One region of the Mesorhizobium sp. P2_E10 genome, then DNA from elsewhere that is predicted to be linked to it. Evidence: riboswitches for the same ligand, from Rfam matches in the RefSeq annotation. Region 1 holds a riboswitch; the other holds the start of a gene.

Region 1 (7,857 bases):
GTCCTCGACAAGCTTCTGCGGCAGGTCCTGGTGCACGCCGCCGGGACGGAAGTAGGCGGCATGCATGCGCGAACCCGAGGCGCGCTCATAAAACACCATCAGCTTTTCGCGTTCGACGAAGCCCCATAGCGGCGGCGTCAGCGCGCCGATGTCCAGCGCCTGCGTCGTCACATTGAGGATGTGCGACATGATGCGGCCGATTTCGCAGTAGAGCACGCGGATCAGCTGGCCGCGCTTCGGCACGTCGATGCCGAGCAGCCGCTCGGTGGCCAGCGCAAAGGCATGCTCCTGGTTCATCGGCGCGCAATAGTCGAGCCGGTCGAGATAGGGCACGGCCTGCAAATAGGTCTTGTGTTCGATCAGCTTTTCGGTGCCGCGATGCAACAGCCCGATATGCGGATCGACGCGATCGACGACTTCGCCGTCCAACTCAAGAACCAACCGCAAAACACCATGCGCCGCAGGGTGTTGAGGTCCAAAGTTGATGTTAAAATTGCGGACGGAGGTTTCAGCCATGCTGGCGTCTCAATTCGTCTTGGCTTTTTCATCGCCCGGCAGGACGTAGTCCGTCCCTTCCCATGGCGAGAGAAAATCGAAATTACGGAATTCCTGCTTCAATTCCACCGGCTCGTAGATGACGCGCTTGGCCTCGTCGTCGTAGCGCACCTCGACGAAACCGGTCAGCGGGAAATCCTTGCGCAGCGGATGGCCTTCGAAACCGTAGTCGGTCAGGATCCGGCGCAAATCGGGATGGCCGGAGAACAACACGCCATAGAGATCGTAGGTCTCGCGCTCGAACCAGTCGGCGCCTGGGAACACGCCGGTGAGCGACGGCACCAAGGTTTCCTCGTCGGCCTGAACTTTCAAGCGGATGCGCACATTCTGCTTCGGCGACAGCAAATGATAGACGACATCGAAGCGCTTGGCCCGCGACGGATAGTCGGCGCCGCAGACATCGATGATCGAGATGAACTGGCAGCGCGCATCGTCGCGCAGGAAGGTCACCACCTCGATCAGATTGCCCGGCTCGACAGCAACGGTGAGTTCGCCATAGGCAAACACCGCTTCGCCGATCCGGCCGGCCAGCTTTTCACTCAGATAGATCGAGAGTTCGCTCAGGGATGCACTCATTGGGCCTACCGTTCGATTGTGCCGGTGCGGCGGATTTTCTTCTGCAGCAGAAGAATGCCGTAAAGCAGCGCTTCCGCGCTTGGCGGGCAGCCGGGCACATAGATGTCGACCGGCACGACGCGGTCGCAGCCGCGCACCACCGAATAGGAATAGTGATAGTAGCCGCCGCCATTGGCGCAGGAGCCCATCGAGATGACGTAGCGCGGCTCCGGCATCTGGTCGTAGACCTTGCGCAGCGCCGGCGCCATCTTGTTGGTCAGCGTGCCGGCCACGATCATGATGTCTGACTGGCGCGGCGACGCACGAGGCGCAACCCCGAACCGCTCCGAGTCGTAGCGCGGCATCGAGGTGTGGATCATCTCGACCGCGCAGCAGGCGAGACCGAAGGTCATGAACATCAGCGAACCGCTGCGCGCCCAGGTGATCAGCGCCTCGGTCGAAGTGACGAGAAAGCCCTTGTCGGCCAACTCGTTGTTGATTTCGAGGAAGAACGGATCGTCAGACCCCACCGGCCGGCCGGTGTTGGGATCGATCAGGCCCTTGGGCTTCGGCGCGACGAGCGTGCCGGAACTGTCGCTCAATCCCATTCCAGCGCTCCTTTTTTCCATTCATAGGCAAAGCCGATGGTCAGCACCGCCAGAAACACCATCATAGACCAGAAACCGAGCATGCCGATTTTCGAGAAGGAGACCGCCCACGGAAACAGGAAGGCCACTTCCAGATCGAAGATGATGAACAGGATCGACACCAGGTAGAAGCGGATGTCGAACTTCATGCGGGCATCGTCGAACGAGTTGAAGCCGCACTCATAGGCGGAAAGCTTTTCCGGGTCGGGGCTGCGGTAGGCCACCAGGAACGGCGCCACAAGCAGCGCCAGGCCGACGACCAGAGCCACGCCGATGAACAGGACGATGGGCAGGTACGAACTCAAAAGTGCGGTCATGCAGCAGCTTCCCGTTGGCGGCCAATCCACTCTGATTACAGCAACGAACCTCAATGCGGAAGCGTGACAGTTTAACCGCTGAACCGTTTTAAGTGCCTATGCTGCAACGCGGCGAGGGTTAGCGCAGCGCTTTCGGCGAAGCAAGTCAAACCTTGTTCAAAAGACGGTGCTGGATGGCACTTCGAGAGAAACTGGTCCGTTCCGCTCCTGTTTGATTTCCTTCACTTTTTACTCCACTTTTCTCTCCTGACATGGATCCCGCCAAAACCCTGCTAGCATGACCCGGAATCACCGGCTCCATTTGCTCGAAAATCATCAGAGTCTCGTCTCCCATGAAGGAAAAGATCTCGCTTGCCATGGCTCGCCGCATCGCGCTTGCGGCCCAGGGTTTCAATGATACCCGCCCCACCGGCACGCCTGACCGCCGGCACTTCGCCCGCGTGCTTTCCCGCACCGGGCTGCTGCAGATCGATTCCGTCAGCGCCGTGGTGCGCGCTCACTATATGCCGCTCTATTCGCGCCTTGGCCCCTACCCGCTCGCTTTGCTCGACAACGCCGCCGTGACGCGCAAGCGCACGGTCTTCGAATATTGGGCCCACGAAGCCTCCTTCCTGCCGGTCGAAACATACCCGCTGATGCGCTGGCGCATGCAGCGGGCCGAGCGCGGCGACGAGATGTATCTGGGCCTGGCAAAATGGGGCCGCGAACACGCGGCCTATATCGAAGAGATCTATCGAGAGGTCGTGTCGCGCGGCCCGATCGCCGCCTCCGCCCTCGAAGGCCAGAAAGGCTCGGGCGGCTGGTGGGGCTGGAGCCACGCCAAGCATGCCTTCGAATGGCTGTTCTGGGCCGGCCGCATCACCACGGCGCACCGCCGCGGCTTCGAACGCTTCTACGACCTGCCGGAGCGCGTCCTGCCGCAGGCGATCCTCGATCTGCCGGTGCCCGCCCCGGAGGACGCGCATCGCGAATTGCTGCGCATTTCCGCCCGCGCCCACGGCATCGCAACAGCAAGCGACCTGCGCGACTACTTCCGCCTTTCGCCCGCCGATATGAGGGGGCGCCTCGAGGAACTGGTCGAGACCGGCGAACTTTTGCCTATGCGCGTCGAGGGCTGGGACAAGCCGGCCTATATGCACAAAGACGCCCGTTTGCCGCGCCGGATTGAGGCTCGGGCCTTGCTGGCACCCTTCGATCCGGTCGTCTTCGAGCGGACGCGCACCGAAAACCTGTTCAACTTCCGCTACCGCATCGAGATCTACACGCCGGCCGACAAACGGCAGTACGGCTACTACGTCCTGCCCTTCCTGCTGGGAGACCGCATCGTCGCCCGCGTCGACCTCAAGGCCGACCGTCCCGCCAGCGTGCTGCGCGTCCACGCCGCCTACGCCGAGCCCGGCGCGCCGCCTGAGACTGCCGCAGAACTGTTCGAGGAATTGAAACTGATGCAGGGCTGGCTCGGTCTCGAGCGTATGGAAGTGACACCCGCCGGCGACCTCGGGCAGCCGCTCGCCGACATCGCCGCGTCGTAGACGTGCGTTGACACGCCTGCATACACAAGCCTAAATCCGGTCCAGACGGTCTCTTCTCTTCAAAGGGAGGAGCCAAGAGGGAATGCGGTGCGGGATTTCGATCTCAAATCCGCGGCTGTCCCCGCAACTGTAAGCGAAGAGCCTGGGCCGAAAACCACTGGGTAACACCGGGAAGGCGGCACCCAAGGCGATGACCCGCGAGCCAGGAGACCTGCCGTCTAGGACATAAAGTATCCGATCGCCTGGCGGGTCTTCCGGGCAAGGAGCCTGATTTGGAACGCGACAGCAGTTTTTCGGCTGAAACAGCGGATATTTTGTCCGACGACAGCGATGCCTTGGCCGGCGTCACCGTCATCGTGTGCGCCTCGTGCCGCGACGAGACCGGCTCCGACGCCCACCCCCGCGCCGGCGAACTGCTTGCCGACGACACGCGCCGCGCCGCATCGGAAGACAACATCCGCATCCGCACCGTCGAGTGCCTCGGCAATTGCAAGCGAAGGCTGAGCGCCGCGATCCTGCGTGACGGCTGCTGGAGCTATGTCTTCGGCGACCTAACCTTGACCAGCGGCGCCGATCTCGTCACCGGCGCCAAACTCTTCGCCACCTCGACCGACGGCCTCATTCCCTGGCGCGGACGCCCCGATAGCCTGAAGCGCGGCCTCGTTGCCCGCATCCCTCCCCTCGACATGCTGAAGGACTGATCATGACCGCCAACCTCTCCCGCGTTCCCTGCACCGTCGTCACCGGCTTCCTCGGCGCCGGCAAGACGACGCTGGTCCGCCATCTCCTGGAAAACGCCGGCGGCAAGCGCATTGCCATCATCGTCAACGAGTTTGGCGACATCGGCATCGATGGCGAAATCCTCAAAGGCTGCGGCATCGACACCTGCCCGGAGGAAAACATCGTCGAACTGGCCAATGGCTGCATCTGCTGCACCGTCGCCGACGATTTCGTACCGGCGCTCGACCAGATCCTCGCACTAACGCCGCGCGTCGACCACATCCTGATCGAAACCTCGGGCCTGGCGCTGCCCAAGCCGCTGGTCCAGGCTTTCCAGTGGCCGAGCGTGAAAAGCCGAGTGACGGTCGACGGCGTCATCGCCGTAGTCGACGGGCCGGCGCTGGCCGAGGGCCGTGTCGCCAACGACATGGACGCCCTGCAGGCGCAACGCGCGCAAGACGAGACGCTGGACCATGACGACCCGGTCGAGGAAGTGTTCGAGGACCAGATCGCCTGCGCTGACCTGATCATTCTGTCGAAGAGCGACCTGATGGACGCCGCCGGCTCGGCTCGCGCCAACGCCATCATCAACGAACATTCCGCCCGCGCCGTGAAAATCGTGCCGACGTCGCATGGCAAGGTCGATCCCTCGGTGCTGCTCGGCCTCGGTCTCGCCGTCGAGGACGACATCGAGAACCGCAAGTCCCACCATGACGGCGCCTTCGACCACGAACATGACGACTTCGACACCTTCATCGTCGACATTGCCTCGATCGCCAATCCGGACGAGCTGGCAAAACGCGTCGCCACTGCCGCCGAGCAAGAAAACGTGTTGCGCGTCAAAGGCTTCGTCGATGTCGGCGGCAAGCCGATGCGGCTTTTGCTGCAGGCCGTCGGCCCGCGCGTCAATCACTATTACGACCGCGCCTGGACCGCCGAAGACGATCGCCGCTCGCGCCTTGTCGTCATCGGCCTGAAGGGGCTGAACCGCCCGGCGATCGAGCGTATACTCGCCGGCTGATCTCAGGCACGAGCCGCGATGCACATCCTCACCACCACATCCGCCTCGCTCGACGATCTCGCCGAGCCGGTCGACCTGCGGCAGACGCCGGCGGATATCGTGGCGCTGTCCTTCACCGACAGCGATCTGGCCGGGCTGGCGGCGGCGTGGAAAGCAGATGCTGAACGCCTGCCGTCGATGCGGCTCGCAGCCCTTCGCGACCTGCGCCATCCGATGTCCGTCGACCTCTGGATCGACAGCGTCGCCCAGCACGCCAAAATCATCCTTGTTCGTATCCTCGGCGGTTACGACTGGTGGCGCTATGGCTGCGACCAGCTTGCCGCGACCGCCCGCGCACGCGGCATCAAACTGGCGCTGTTGCCCGGCGAAAGCCACGACGAAGATCTCAGGCTGATCGAAGCCTCGACGCTGCCGCGCGAGGAACTCGACGGCCTGCTCGACTATTTCCGCGAAGGCGGCCCGGCAAATATGACCGCTCTGGTGCAGCGGCTGGCGCGGCTGGCTGGGTCGGAAGCAGAAATTGTCGAGCCGGTCGCAGTTCCGAAGGCTGGCTACTATGAGCCCGAACGCGGCGTCGTCCCCCTCCCCCTTGAGGGCAGGGTCCGGCCGCAGGCCGGGGGTGGGGTCGCCCGTGACGCACGCCGACCTAAAGAAACGCCACATCCAGTCGTACCGACCCCACCTGGCCCTGCGGGCCACCCTCCCCTCGAGGGGGAGGGAAAGGTCGTGCCTGTCCTCTTCTACCGTTCGATGCTGCTGGCCGCCGATGTCGCGCCCATCGACGCGCTTGTTGAAGCACTTCGCCAGCGCGGCATCACCCCGGTCCCCATCTTCGTCTCCAGCCTCAAGGACCCGACGTCACTCGCCTTCGTCGAGACCGCGCTCGCAACGCTCAAGCCTGCCGCCATCATCAGCGCCACCGCCTTCGCCTCCGGCGCCGAGCCCGGCGTCGAAACCCTGTTCGACCGCGCCGGCGTGCCTGTCTTCCAGGTCATCGTCGCAACCACCCGCCGCGACACCTGGCAAAACAACCAGCGTGGCCTCGCGCCTGCCGATCTCGCCATGCATGTCGTGCTGCCCGAACTCGACGGCCGTATCCTCGCCGGCGCCATCTCCTTCAAGGGCGAGAGCGAGACCGACCCGGCACTGGCCTTCCGCGCCTTGGCCAACCGACCAGAGCCCGACCGCGTAGCGCAGGTAGCAAACCGCATCGAAGCTTTTGTTCGCCTGCAGCAAGCGCCACGCGCGACGCGCAAGCTCGCCATCCTGATCCCCGACTATCCCAGCGCACCCGGCCGCACCGGCTATGCCGTCGGCCTCGACGTGCCGTCCAGCGTGCTCGCCATGCTGCACGACCTGAGGCAACAGGGCTACGCCGTTGAAGGGATTCCGCAAACGCCGCGCGAGTTGCTGCAGATGCTGGAGCGGAGTGGCGACGGGCTGGGGCTGGATGAGTATCGTACCTTTTCGACGGAGCTGCCCACAGCGGCAATTGCAGCGGTAGATGCGGCGTGGGGCGCTCCTTCACCCTCCCCCTTGTGGGGAGGGTCGGTTCGCGACATTCGCGAAGCGGATGGCGCGAAACGGGGTGGGGGTAGCGGCGCACCACCCCCACCCGGCCCTGCGGGCCACCCTCCCCACAAGGGGGAGGGTAAGAGCGCTTTCCCCTTCCGCGCCGCGACCTTCGGCAACATCACCGTGGCGCTCGCCCCCGATCGGGGACGCTCGGCCGACCGCCGCGCCGACTACCACGACCCAACCCTGCCGCCGCGCCACGAGCTGATCGCTTTCGGCCTGTGGCTGCGCAAATCGCTCGGCATCCATGCCCTCATTCATGTCGGCGCCCATGGCACGCTGGAATGGCTGCCCGGCAAGACCGTGGCACTCTCGGAAAACTGCTTTCCCGAGATCGTCACCGGCCCGCTTCCCGTCATCTATCCCTTCATCGTTTCCAACCCGGGTGAGGCAGCGCAAGCCAAGCGGCGCATTGCCGCTGTCACGCTCGGCCATCTGCCGCCGCCGCTGGCTGGCGCCGGGCTGGACGAGAACCAGCACAGGCTCGAGCGACTGGTCGATGAATATGCCCAGGCCGACGGGCTCGACCGCCGCCGCCGCGACCGGTTGGCGAAGCTGATCGTCGAAACCGCGCAGAAGACTGGGCTCGCCTCGGAGGCCGGCGTCGCCAAAAGCGACGCGCCCGACGAAGCGCTGCGCCGCATCGACGCCTGGCTCTGCGACCTCAAGGATTTCGCCATCAAGGACGGCCTGCATATCTATGGCCGCTCGCCCGAGGGCGAGGCCGATCCGTTGCGCAAACAAAGCGCGGTGAACGAAAAGGCAGCACTGCTTGCCGCCCTCGATGGTCGCCATGTCGCTGCCGGACCTGCCGGGGCGCCGGCGCGTGGCCGACGCGACGTGCTGCCCACCGGCCGCAATCTGTTCACCTCCGACCCGCGCACCATGCCGACGCCGACAGCCTATGATCTGGGCAGGGCGGCGGCGGAAGAGGT
Region 2 (7,857 bases), on a different contig from region 1:
GGCTGCCCTACATTGCCTCGCTGGGCGTCGATGCCATCTGGATCTCGCCCTTCTTCAAGTCGCCGATGAAGGATTTCGGCTACGATGTGTCAGACTATTGCGACGTCGATCCGATGTTCGGCACGCTGGCCGACTTCGACGCCCTGACCGCCGAGGCGCACAGGCTCGGCCTCAAGGTGATGATCGACGAGGTGCTGTCGCATACCGCCGACAATCATCCGTGGTTCAAGGAAAGCCGCTCAAGCCGCACCAATGCCAAGGCCGACTGGTATGTCTGGGCCGACGCCAGGCCCGACGGCACGCCACCCAACAACTGGCTGTCGATTTTCGGCGGCTCGGCCTGGCAGTGGGACACCAGTCGCCAGCAATATTATCTGCATAATTTCCTGGCCGAGCAGCCCGATCTCAACTTCCACAGCCGTGCCGTCCAGGACGCGCTGCTCGAGGTCACCCGCTTCTGGCTGGAGCGCGGCGTCGACGGCTTCCGCCTCGACACCATCAACTTCTACTTCCACAGCCAGGGGCTGGAAAACAATCCGCCGCTGCCGCCGGAAGAGCGCAACGACCAGACCGCTCCTGCGGTCAACCCCTACAACTACCAGGACCATCTCTACGACAAGAGCCGGCCGGAAAACCTCGCTTTCCTCGAACGCTTCCGCGCGCTTCTCGACGAATATCCGGCAACCGCCGCGGTCGGCGAGGTCGGCGATTCGCAGCGCGGCCTGGAAGTTGTGGCGGCCTACACCGCGGGCGGGAAGCGCGTGCACATGTGCTATTCGTTCGATTTCCTGGCGCCCGAAAAGATCAGCGCAGCAAAGGTGCGCTCGGTGCTGGAATCCTTCGGCAAGGTCGCCAGCGATGGCTGGTCGTGTTGGGCTTTCTCCAATCATGACGTGATGCGCCCGGCGTCGCGCTGGGCCGCCGGCGAGGCCGACGAGACCGCCTATCTCAAGGTCATCTCGGCGCTGCTGATGTCGCTGCGCGGCTCGGTCTGCCTCTATCAGGGCGAAGAGCTCGGGCTCGGCGAAGCCGAGCTGCAATTCGAGGATTTGCAGGACCCCTACGGCATCCGCTTCTGGCCTGAATTCAAGGGCCGCGATGGCTGCCGCACACCGATGGTGTGGGATGCCACGGCCAAGAATGCCGGCTTCTCCTCGGCAAAACCCTGGTTGCCGGTGCCGGGAAAACACCTTTCGCAAGCGGTCAACGTGCAGCAGGGCGACGACAGCTCGCTGCTCGAGCACTACCGGCGCTTTCTGGCTTTCCGCCGTCTGCATCCGGCGCTGGCCAAGGGCGATATCGAGTTCATCGAAAGCGAGGGCGATACGGTCGCCTTCACACGTCGCGAAGGCAACGAGCAGATCGTCTGCGTCTTCAATCTCGGCGCCGGGCTGGCCAACATCGATCTCGGCGGCCGCGCGCTGCAGCCATTACCGGGGCACGGGTTTTCAGGACAGACTGGCGCCGGCTCTATCCGTCTTGGCGGCTACGGCGCCTGGTTCGGGCGTATCGACTGAATTTGCTAGAAGAATTCACTGGGAGGAAATCATGGCCGATGTCACGCTAAGACAAGTGAAAAAATCATATGGCAATCTGCACATTCTGCACGGCATCGATCTCGACATAAAGTCGGGCGAGTTCATCGTCTTCGTCGGCCCTTCGGGTTGCGGCAAGTCGACCTTGCTGCGGTCCATCGCCGGATTGGAGGAGATCACCTCCGGCGAGCTCAAGATCGCCGGCGAGGTGGTCAACGACGTGCCGCCGTCGAAGCGGGGCATCGCCATGGTGTTCCAGTCCTACGCGCTCTACCCGCATATGACCGTCTACGACAACATGGCGTTCTCGATGAAGATCGGCAAAGAGAACAAGGCCGAGATCGACCGGCGCGTGCGCCAGGCGGCGGAAATCCTGCAGCTGACCAAATATCTCGACCGCTTGCCCAAGGCGATGTCGGGCGGCCAGCGCCAGCGCGTCGCCATCGGCCGCGCCATCGTGCGCAATCCAAAAGTGTTCCTGTTCGACGAGCCGCTGTCCAACCTTGATGCGGCTCTGCGCGTCGCCACCCGCATCGAGATCGCCAAGCTCAAGGAATCGATGCCCAACACGACGATGATCTACGTCACCCACGACCAGGTCGAGGCGATGACGCTGGCCGACCGCATCGTGGTGCTCAAGGAAGGTCATATCGAGCAGGTCGGCACGCCAATGGACCTCTACAAGAAACCGGGCAATCTGTTCGTTGCCCAGTTCATCGGCTCGCCGGCCATGAACATCTTGCCGGCGACGATCGAAACAACCGGCAATTCGACTGTCGTCAGCCATGTCGGCGGCCGCAAGGCGACGGTGCCAATCACCACGCCGGCTTCAGCGAAAGGCGCCGCGGTAAGCTTCGGCGTGCGACCGGAGGATCTGGTGGTCTCCACCGGCGCCGATTATCTTTTCGAGGGCAAGGTGGACTATGTCGAACAACTCGGCGAGGTTCAGCTCATCTATGTCGACATCGGCCGCGCCGACCTGCCGCTGGTGACCAAGCTGCCCGGCAATGTCGAGGTCAAGCGCGGGGCGACGCTGCGGCTGAGCGCGGATGGCGGTGACCTGCATATCTTCGACGCCGACGGACATTCCTTCGCACTGCACAAGCCGGAAGCAAAGGCGGCTTGAGGCCGACCGGTCCGTATCAACAAAAAAGAGCGGCGGGCCTGGCCCGCCGCTCTTTTTTCTGGAGACCGACTTCGGCTGTTAGTTGTTGCCGAAGAGGTTCCGGTCGCTGCCCTGAGGGGCCGACTTCTGGGCGTCACCCGACGAGTTCAGCAGCTTGTAGACCGGCGAGCCGGTGTTGCGCACCGAAGACGTCTGCGTCTTATCGACGTTGACGGTCGCCTGCTTGTTGATGTCGGTCCCGCCAACGCTGTCGTTGTGGGCATAGGCGCTGCCGGCGGCAATCATGATGGCGGCGGCGGCAAGAACAATCTTCTTCATCTTAAGTCTCCTGAGTTTTTGGTTTCCAGAAAGCGGCAAAGCGCTTTGCCGGATCGGCTTAGTTGTTGCCGAAGAGGTTACGGTCGCTGCCCTGAACGGCGGGCTGCTTGTCAGCCGGAGCCGACTTCTGGATGGAAGCCGTGTACGAGCTGTCGACAGCCGGGGCGGCCTGGTTGTCGCCGAAGTGGTCGCTGCCAGTGGCGAAGGCGCTGCCGGTGATGGCCAAAACGGCCGCGGCGGTGAGAACAATCTTTTTCATTTTAAGTACTCCTGAATGTCTGAATTCCACCAAGGCGGCGGGGCAAACCCGCCGTCCGTTGGGAATCGGCTGTTAGTTGTTGCCGAAAAGGTTACGGTCGCTGCCCTGAACGACGGGCTGCTTGTCAGCCGGAGCCGACTTCTGAATGGAAGCCGTGTACGAGCTGTCGACCGAGGCGGCAGGCTGGTTCGCACCATTGGAACCAAAGTGGTCGCTACCAGCGAAGGCGCTGCCGGTGATGGCCAGAACGGCGACGGCAGTGAGAACAATCTTTTTCATTTTTAGTACTCCAGTATTTTAGTTCATCAGTCCGTCTAGCGGCGTGTCTTGGAAGGAAATTCGCGTCGTTCGGACAGCCCCGATGTGGGTGAGGCCAGCGCCTGTTTCCAATCACGAAGTTGTTCCGCGTGGACCATGGCTCTGCACCTTGAAATTGTACCAGAGCCTCCTACACTTTCTATTTTAGTTAATAGTTTCAATTCGTTATGCTGTGCCACCGGTGAGCCAGCTGACGAATTGGCAAACCAGCGTTCACAGCGTCCTGCACGCTCTGTCAACAGAAACGAACCGTTCGGTTCGATTTTAGAAACTACTAATAGTCACTTCGAAACTGTTAACTGTTTTTAGCCCCGCCGCAGGTCGAATCCGACGCGCGAAGCGGGCGGGTCGCGGCCAGTGAAAAGGCTGGGTTCGCGTCACAAATCCTGGTCGGTGCATTTCGCCTATGGTGTCGCGCCGCATGGATGCGATGTCGCTTTCATGCCGATGGCGCGGCCGCTGTCGTGATTAGATGATGGCATCTCAGGTGCCGCTTCGTGACGATGAAGCGGAGAATTGGGAAGCCGGTCAAAACCCGGCGCTGCCCCCGCAACGGTGGTGGAGTTCAAGTCGCAACGGGAGACCACTGGGCCACAAGCCTGGGAAGGTGTCGCGACCGTCCGCAAGGACACTCCAGAGCCCGGAAACCAGCCCGAGATAGCTAGACTCGACTGATCGCGGTGGGCGGTCAAGAGGTGGATGGTGCATGCCGGCCTTGTCGCCGGATTGCGACCGGTCTTTCCTCCATCACCACCAAGTTCAGTCCTTTGAAGATGAGGACAGGACATGGATGCGCGCAACGACATGCTGAGGCTCTTGCACAGCCGCAGGGACGGCTACTCGCTCGAGCAGCCCTTCTATACCGATCCCGACTACTTCAAGCTCGACATGGAGCTGATCTGGTATCGCGACTGGCTGTTCATCGGTCATGATTGCGAATTGCCGAAGCCGGGCAGCTACATCACCGCCCAGGTCGGCGACTATCCGGTGGTGCTGGTCCGCGACCAGCAAGGCAAGATCAACGCGTTTCACAATTCCTGCCGTCATCGCGGCAGCCGCGTCTGCAACGCAGAGAAAGGCACTGCGGCCAAGCTCGTCTGCCCCTATCACCAGTGGACCTACGAACTGGACGGCAGGCTCCTGTTCGCACGGCAGATGGCCGATGGTTTCGACAAGAGCCAGTTCAGCCTGAAGCCGGTGGCCTGCGAGAGCGTCGGCGGCTACATCTTCATCTGCCTGGCCAGGGAGCCGGCGGACTTCGCGCCGATGCGCGCCATGATCGAACCCTATCTGTTGCCGCACCGGCTGCGCGAGGCAAAGGTCGCCTTCGAATCGACCATCGTCGAAAAGGGCAACTGGAAGCTGGTCTGGGAGAACAACCGCGAGTGCTATCACTGCGCCGGTAACCATCCGGAACTGTGCAAGACTTTCCCGGAAGCGCCGACCGTGACCGGTGTGCAGGGTGCCGACAGCGACCCTGAAATGCTGGCGCACTGGGCGAAGTGCGAGGCAACGGGCCTGCCGAGCAAGTTCCGCATCGATCCCACCGGACAGTTTCGCGCCACCCGCGCGCCGCTGCTGCGCGATGCCGTCAGCTATACGATGAACGGCAAGCGCGCGGTGAAGAAGAACCTTTCCGACAGCGTTTCGGCCGACCGCATCGGCACCTTGATGCACTACCACTACCCGACGACCTGGAACCACATCCTCATCGACCACGCCGTTACCTTCCGCGTGCTGCCGATCAGCGCCACGGAGACGGCGGTGACGACGAAATGGCTGGTCCACAAGGATGCGGTGGAAGGCGTCGACTACGACCTCGCCGAGCTCACCCATGTCTGGACCGAGACCAACGACCAGGACCGCCGCATCGTCGAAGAGAACGCCTTCGGCATCCTGTCGCCGGCCTATGAGCCCGGCCCCTATTCGGAGTTGCATGAAGGCGGCGTGATCCAGTTCGTCGACTGGTATGCCCGCTTCATCGAGCCGCGCCTTGCCGAGGGCGGCCGGCCCGCGCTGCGCAGCGTCGCCTAGCACATGGCGCCCAAAAGTGTTGAGCGGTTTTGGAGTAACGCCATGTGCAGCATGAAAAGGTCGGAAGGATGAATGCGATGACGGACCTTGGCCTCTACCGCCATCTCGACGAGATGGCGCCCTGGAACGACAGGCTGCAGGTGTTGGAAGTGATCGGCGTCAGCGACGAGGCGCCGGAGGTGAAGACCTTCACCTTCCGCTCTGACAATCAGACCTGGTTTCGCTACAAGCCGGGGCAATTCGTGACACTGGAACTGCCGACCACCGAGGGCCCGCTGATGCGGACCTACACGCTGTCGTCCTCACCGTCGCGGCCGTTCTCGATTGCGGTGACGGTGAAGGCCCAGGCCGGCAGCGTCGGCACGCGCTGGATGTTCGATAATTTGAAGCCCGGCGTCCACGTGAAGGCCTATGGACCGGCAGGCGACTTTTCGCTGCACAGCCACCCCGCGGCCAAATATCTGTTCATTTCGGCCGGCTCCGGTGTGACGCCGATGATGTCGATGCTGCGCTGGCTTAACGACTGCGCGCCGTGGACCGATGTCGGCTTCGTCAACTGCGCGCGGCGCCCGGAAGAGATCATCTTCCGCAAGGAACTCGAATTGCTGGGAAGCCGCATGCCGGGCCTGTCGCTCGGCTTCATGATCGAGGAGCGGTCGAGCCGCGAAGGCTGGTTCGGGCATATGGGGCGGATCGACGCGATCCGGCTGCCGCTGCTGGCGCCGGACTTCCGCGAGCGCGAAATCTTCTGCTGCGGCCCGGACCCGTTCATGCGCGCGGTGCGGCAGATGCTGGAGGCCTCCGGCTTCGACATGGCCTATTACCACCAGGAGAGTTTTGCGGCTCCCGCTGTGGAAGAAGTCCCGGCTCCGTTCACATCGCCGGCTGGGATCGAAGTGCCTGCCGACACTGTTACGCCGGTTCGCTTCTCGCTTTCGGATGTCGACGCCGAATGCGTTGCCGGCCAGACCGTGCTGCAGACGGCGCGCGCTTCGGGTGTGAGAATCCCTGCAGCGTGCGAGTTCGGCCTGTGCGGAACCTGCAAGGTGAAGAAGGTTTCAGGCGAGGTCGAGATGAGCCACAATGGCGGCATTCTCGATCACGAGATCGATGACGGCTTTATCCTTGCCTGTTGCTCGCGGCCGCTGTCGGCGCTCGAGATCGAGGCCTGACAGGACCGCGGATTGGCCGCTTGCCTTTGCGTATCAGCCTGGCCCTGGCCGGCGCTCTGTCTTGCCAAAGAACGGCCAAGTGGCTAGACGCTTTTCCAGGGCAAGGCGAACCGCAGCGACCGGTGATCGCTTTCGGGCAGCCTGGTGTGGGGACGTTTTGATGGAGCAATTGGTCTACGCGGTCGCGAGCAAGGACATCGTTTTCGAGTCCTTTGACGGCGAAGCCGTAGTCCTCGATCTTTCGAACGGGAAATATTTCGGCTTCTCCGATTCGGGCAGCGGGGTCTGGCAGGCGCTGTCGTCCGGTGTTGGCGCCCACGCACTGGTCGGACAAGCGGCTGGCGGGGCCACAATCAGGTTAGCCGAGCTCGACAGCTTCATTTCCCAACTGCTCGAATTCGGCTTGCTCGTGCGTGCGGCCGATGCAGCCGCGCAACCCATCTCGGGCGCCCTGCTGGCCCAACTCGCCGGCAGCAGCGAGCCGCTCAAGGTCGACATCCATGACGACCTTGCCGATCTCATTCTTGTCGACCCGATCCACGAGGTCGAGGAACCTCTCGGTTGGCCGGCGGTCAAGCCGGCGCCCTGAAACCACCCAAGTGGCCCGGTCGGGCAACGCTGGAAGTCAGCCATGCCAGGCGTCACCCTTCAAACCCTGACCGACTATGCCCGTCATGTGCTGGCGGCGGCGGAAAGCGCGACTGAGCGCTATCCGGTCACCACCACGGTCCGCTTGCCGCGGCTGGATCTGACGGCGCATCTCAGCCCCGGCGCCTTGGCCGAAGCTGTCGGCCATGGCCTCGTCCCTGCTCCCGACGACCAGCCGAGCGTGGGCGACTGCCGCATTTTCGTCGCCGATCCTGATGTTGAGGGCATCCCCGCCCCGGCGACATGGGGCCAAGCCGACTACACGCATCACGCCTTCGCCACACAGCTGGCCGAAGCCGGATTGCGCGGCAGCTATTTCCATGACCTGGATTTCTGGCAGTTCTACGATCCCGAACGTCGCGTCGGTGCACAGCTGATGAGGTCCGCCGACGCGTTTCCGCCCTGGGAGCAAGGGGCGCCGCTGCGCGCCTTCCTGCATTGGGAGTA

What was found. A riboswitch is a leader RNA that binds a small molecule or an ion and turns the genes downstream of it on or off. The one in region 1 is predicted to bind cobalamin.
Region 2: another riboswitch for cobalamin. It lies ahead of AC1D0N_RS02200 (aromatic ring-hydroxylating oxygenase subunit alpha); the one in region 1 lies ahead of AC1D0N_RS14360 (DUF1636 family protein).

The regions. Positions count from the first base shown of each region.
Region 1 covers NZ_JBFUEK010000004.1:494,503-502,359, reverse strand. Annotated here, with positions in the region: gene AC1D0N_RS14385 (NADH-quinone oxidoreductase subunit D) at 1-516, opposite strand, end outside; gene AC1D0N_RS14380 (NADH-quinone oxidoreductase subunit C) at 526-1,131, opposite strand; gene AC1D0N_RS14375 (NuoB/complex I 20 kDa subunit family protein) at 1,137-1,718, opposite strand; gene AC1D0N_RS14370 (NADH-quinone oxidoreductase subunit A) at 1,709-2,074, opposite strand; gene AC1D0N_RS14365 (winged helix-turn-helix domain-containing protein) at 2,407-3,606, shown strand; cobalamin riboswitch at 3,636-3,839, shown strand; gene AC1D0N_RS14360 (DUF1636 family protein) at 3,879-4,307, shown strand; gene cobW (cobalamin biosynthesis protein CobW) at 4,310-5,347, shown strand; gene cobN (cobaltochelatase subunit CobN) at 5,366-7,857, shown strand, end outside.
Region 2 covers NZ_JBFUEK010000001.1:432,869-440,725, reverse strand. Annotated here, with positions in the region: gene bglA (beta-galactosidase BglA) at 1-1,517, shown strand, start outside; gene AC1D0N_RS02220 (ABC transporter ATP-binding protein) at 1,549-2,661, shown strand; gene AC1D0N_RS02215 (DUF680 domain-containing protein) at 2,740-2,979, opposite strand; gene AC1D0N_RS02210 (DUF680 domain-containing protein) at 3,038-3,238, opposite strand; gene AC1D0N_RS02205 (DUF680 domain-containing protein) at 3,311-3,517, opposite strand; cobalamin riboswitch at 4,025-4,226, shown strand; gene AC1D0N_RS02200 (aromatic ring-hydroxylating oxygenase subunit alpha) at 4,343-5,590, shown strand; gene AC1D0N_RS02195 (FAD-binding oxidoreductase) at 5,668-6,762, shown strand; gene AC1D0N_RS02190 (PqqD family protein) at 6,923-7,351, shown strand; gene AC1D0N_RS02185 (serine kinase) at 7,394-7,857, shown strand, end outside.